Regions from separate parts of the Bartonella sp. LJL80 genome, predicted to be linked through region 1. Evidence: riboswitches for the same ligand, from Rfam matches in the RefSeq annotation. Region 1 holds a riboswitch; the other holds the start of a gene.
The links. A riboswitch is a leader RNA that binds a small molecule or an ion and turns the genes downstream of it on or off. The one in region 1 is predicted to bind cobalamin.
Positions count from the first base shown of each region.

Region 2: it holds a riboswitch for cobalamin, as region 1 does, so the genes downstream of both, ACYSNS_RS09310 (CbtB domain-containing protein) here and cobU (bifunctional adenosylcobinamide kinase/adenosylcobinamide-phosphate guanylyltransferase) in region 1, are expected to answer to the same signal.

Region 1 is NZ_JBTXLM010000009.1:57,876-60,075, forward strand. It holds gene cobW (cobalamin biosynthesis protein CobW) at 1-462, opposite strand, end outside; gene cobU (bifunctional adenosylcobinamide kinase/adenosylcobinamide-phosphate guanylyltransferase) at 468-980, opposite strand; cobalamin riboswitch at 1,028-1,256, opposite strand; gene ACYSNS_RS12675 (cobyric acid synthase) at 1,267-2,200, opposite strand, start outside.
Region 2 is NZ_JBTXLM010000005.1:23,457-25,656, forward strand. It holds gene ACYSNS_RS09305 (CbtA family protein) at 1-709, opposite strand, end outside; gene ACYSNS_RS09310 (CbtB domain-containing protein) at 721-927, opposite strand; adenosylcobalamin (AdoCbl) riboswitch at 931-1,082, opposite strand; gene ACYSNS_RS09315 (histidine phosphatase family protein) at 1,137-1,697, shown strand; gene ACYSNS_RS09320 (acetoin reductase) at 1,789-2,200, shown strand, end outside.

The DNA.
Region 1 (2,200 bases):
TTTGTCATGATCATCGGCAAAACGACCTTCGGCAACGGCTGGTGCGTCTACCACTGTAATAACACCGTCAACAGTGACTTGCGTTTTGATTTCCGGCCAATTGAAGGCAGCCACCAAAGGTTGAGGCAAAGCCAGACCAGATGTTTCAATGACAATGTGGTCTGGCCGATCTGGTCTATCGAGAAGTTTCGACATTGTGGGAATAAAATCTTCCGCCACAGTGCAGCAAATACAGCCATTATTCAGTTCGATCACATCTTCTTCACGACAATTTTCAATGCCGCAACCTTTAATCAATCCGCCATCGACACCAAGGTCGCCAAATTCATTGATGATCAGCGCTATCTTCTTACCTCCGGCATTTTCCAAAAGATGTCGGATCATAGTCGTCTTACCAGACCCCAGAAAACCGGTAATAACGGTGGCCGGTATTTTACTTTGCAGGAAATTTTGATCTGACATAGGATTTAGCCTTTTAACTTGAGCGGCAATCCTGCCGCAATGAAATAAACTTCACTTGATATAGCCGCAATAGCCTGATTGAGCGTGCCCGCATGGTCGCAAAATGCTCGCGCCAGCGCATTGTCTGGAACAATGCCTAATCCCACTTCACTTGAGACCAACACAATATCAGCATCCAGCGCTGAAAGACCGTCCACGAAACTTTTGATGGATTGGGAAATATCTTCCTCGTAATGCATGAGGTTGCCCAACCATACGGTTAGACAGTCGACAAGAATGGCGTGGCTGTTCCCCTGATATTGCAACAGCGCCGCTAACAAAGCGATGGGGGCCTCGCATTCCAACCAATATTGGTGGCGTCGCGCGCGATGGAGGTCCACACGCTTTTGCATCTCCTGATTGAAGATTTCCGCTGTGGCCACGTAAACGGGTTTCTTGCCCTTTGCCAGCACCAGCTCTTCTGCAAAACGCGATTTACCCGAGCGTATTCCGCCCAAAACCAGCGTCAATTTTGCCAAAACAACCTCCGTGTCGGCGTTACCGGATCATTCCGGTCGGTTTGAGCATTATTGCCCTTATTCCGGCAGGTCTCCTGGCTCATATGTCGACAAACAAAACCGCCTTCCCGATCAATCAGTGGCTGCCAAAGTGTCTTTGGCCTGGCTTGTTCTCATATTCTACAGTCGCGGGGTCGGCTGCGATAATGATGTCCGAATTGGATCCATCTTCCGCATTCCCTTTTGCTTTTTGTTATGAATTTCTCCACCACAAAAACCGGAAGCTTTGAAAATAGCGTTTCAGATATCAACGTGCAAGCGCAAAAAGCGCATTGACGTCCACCACTTTTTCCAACTGTTCAGCGATACGGTCAAGCGCGCGGTCCACCTTGTCGTTGTGGTTCACGCCATCGGAAGCGCCCCCTAATGATTGAAGAAAATGATGACGAAAGGCATCTGCCTGGAACAAGCCGTGCAAATAGGTTCCCCAAACGCGCTTATCGCGAGAGGCGGCACCATCTACCCGACCATCAATCTCAACAATTCCGTTCTGTGTGTCCGGACCTGTGGTCTGCCCAAGGTGTATCTCGTAACCGTTAAGTGGCAGACCGGTTTCTATATGTCGAGCGGTTACGTTGCGTGTGACTTTTTCCGGTCCCATCTCCGTTTCGATATCGAGCAGTCCTAACCCCGCAATGTCGCGTACCGGGCCGTCTTTTCCATGTTGATCGACGATTCTATTGCCAAGCATCTGAAAACCACCACAGATACCGATGACATGACCGCCATTATGCGCATGGTCGATAATCGCCTTTGCCCAACCTCGTTCACGCAATGCGGTCATGTCGGCTATGGTGGATTTAGACCCCGGAATAACGACGAGATCGCATGTGATGGGAAAGGCTTCACCCGCGCGGATAAAAATTACCTCGACATCACTTTCTTGAAGTAGCGGATCCAGATCATCAAAGTTGGCAATATGAGGCAGGATTGGAATCGCTATTTTTATTTTGCCGTTGGACTTTGATTTGTAGTGCTCCAGCGCCATCGAATCTTCTGCGGGAAGGCAAGCAACATCGTTCAACCACGGAATAATGCCAAAGCAACGCCAACCGGTATAACCGGCAATGGCTTTCACACCGTCATCAAACAGTGAAACATCACCGCGAAATTTATTGATAAGATAACCGCCGACCATCGCACAATCATCATGCGCAAGAATATGGCGCGTTCCAACCAAT
Region 2 (2,200 bases), on a different contig from region 1:
GCTTTTCTGCAAGATAGCCAAAGCCGACACCCAATATCAGCCATAAGATGGCCTGTATTCCGAATGTCGCCGTTCTGAAATGCCATAAGACATCGGCGGAAAAATCGGCTGGAACCTCGTTAATGATTGGCATGATAAGATAAACGACCGCCATAAACACGATATAACCGAAACCCGCCGTGATGGCAGCATTGAGGCTGCCATATTTTTCTGCAAGCTTATGGGCCGCCAGATAGGCGAGGATCATGGCCAATAACGATATCAGGATAAGGCCGAAATAATATTCCGTCCGGCTGACGATGGTTTCAGGACTGCCGACAGCAGGCGGATTGGCCGGATATTTAAGTTGTGGCATCAAGACGACGGCAATAAAAGCCGAAACGGCAAGGAGAAGGCTTGTCGCTTTGGCCCCAAGGCGCCCTAACCGTCCGAAGGCAAATGCGCATAAACAGGCAAATAGACCACCTGCCGCCGCACCATAGACGACCAGACCAGTAAGAAGTCCCAGGCCCGCCTGTGTCGAACGGCTGACAATTTCTTCTTCTTGTCCGTGGCTGTGTCCGCCACTTTCTTCCATAGCGGCATGTTGCTCTTCAAAAGCAATGGCCGCATCCACATAAGGTTCGCCGTAAAGGCGAGCAAAACCGAAGGCAATCAAACCGGCCACAAGGCCGACAAGCATGCCCCTATAAAGGAGAGAACCCATCATGTTTCATCTCCTCAATGGCAAGGGAAGCCAAGAAGATGGCGCCCGTCATGCACAAATTCATGGATGGTCGTGCCGCTAAAAACTGATAGGGCACCTTGTTCCGTTGTGATGAAGTAGAGCGCTATCAGGCATAAAAGGCCGCCAAAAATCGCCCAGGGCAGAATGTCTTTGACAGGGATGGAAAGAGTTTGCGGTGCAGTGACCGTTTTGACAGACATAGATAACCTCCTTAGGATTACGCGTCCCGTTGTGAAGTAAAAAACATTCAAATCGACGTTCTGGCTTCTGTCCCATACATGGTAGACAGTCACAGTGGCGCGACCGCCCCGGATTGACACCGGGTTCCACGATATTGAATGTTGGACTATGATATGCCGATTGCAAAAGTCTGTCAAAGCAATATGGCCGCAAAAACAGGGATCACGATTTGTTGCATATAACCTTGCTCAGCCATGCTGAAACTATAGCCCAACGGCGCGGCATCTTTCCCGGTAACGAGGCCCTTGATGGCGATATCGCTATTTCCGATATGTCCAAATTGGAGCACCTGAAAAGCGTTGTTTGCGCGCCCTGTCTAGCAGCCACTGCAACGGCTGAGCGGCTCCAATATCCCTATACAATTGATAGAGACTTGCCGATATATGATTTTGGCCGTTGGGCGGGGCGTTCTTTGAAGGATATTGCCAAAGAAGAGCCGTTGGCTTTGCAAGCTTGGTTGCAAGACCCTTACGTCAGCCCGCATGGGGGAAGCTCTTATGCGCAGATCTATGACAAATGTGTAGAATGGATTGAAAATCTAAACGACAGCAGCAACCTTGTTCTGTATCTTACCGACGCAATCATTATCCGATGCGTTTTGGTCCATGTTCTTTCCGCACCCTTGGCGTCTTTATTCAGGATGGATATTGCACCGCTTGCAAGGATAGAGGTCATCCGACAAAATCAAAGCTGGAAACTCCAAGCCGCATCGTTTGACCTTTCGATTTGAATTGTCGTTTTATCGGTGCTTTGCCCCTTGTTCCGCAGTGTTTTCGTTCTTAAGTGCTAAAGAGATGCGTTAACAAAAAAGGAGAGTTGTCATGTCGGCTAAAGTTGCAGTTGTCACCGGTGCAGGTCAGGGAATTGGCCGCGGAATAGCCTTGCGGTTGGCAAGAGACGGGTTTGATATTGCACTTGTCGATATCCAAAAAGACAAGCTTGCCGGTGTTGCCAAGGAAGTGGAAGCCCTGGGCTGCAAAGCAACGACAATTACGGCAGACGTTTCCAAACGTGAAGATGTTTATGCAGCGATCGACAAAGCCGAAAAAGATCTTGGCGGCTTTGATGTGATGATCAACAATGCAGGTATCGCACAGGTAAATGCCTTGGCCGATGTAACGCCTGAGGAAGTGGATAAAATCCTTAAAATCAATGTCGAAGGGACATTATGGGGCATACAGGCTGCGGCGAAAAAGTTTATCGAGCGCAAGCAAAAAGGCAAAATCATCAACG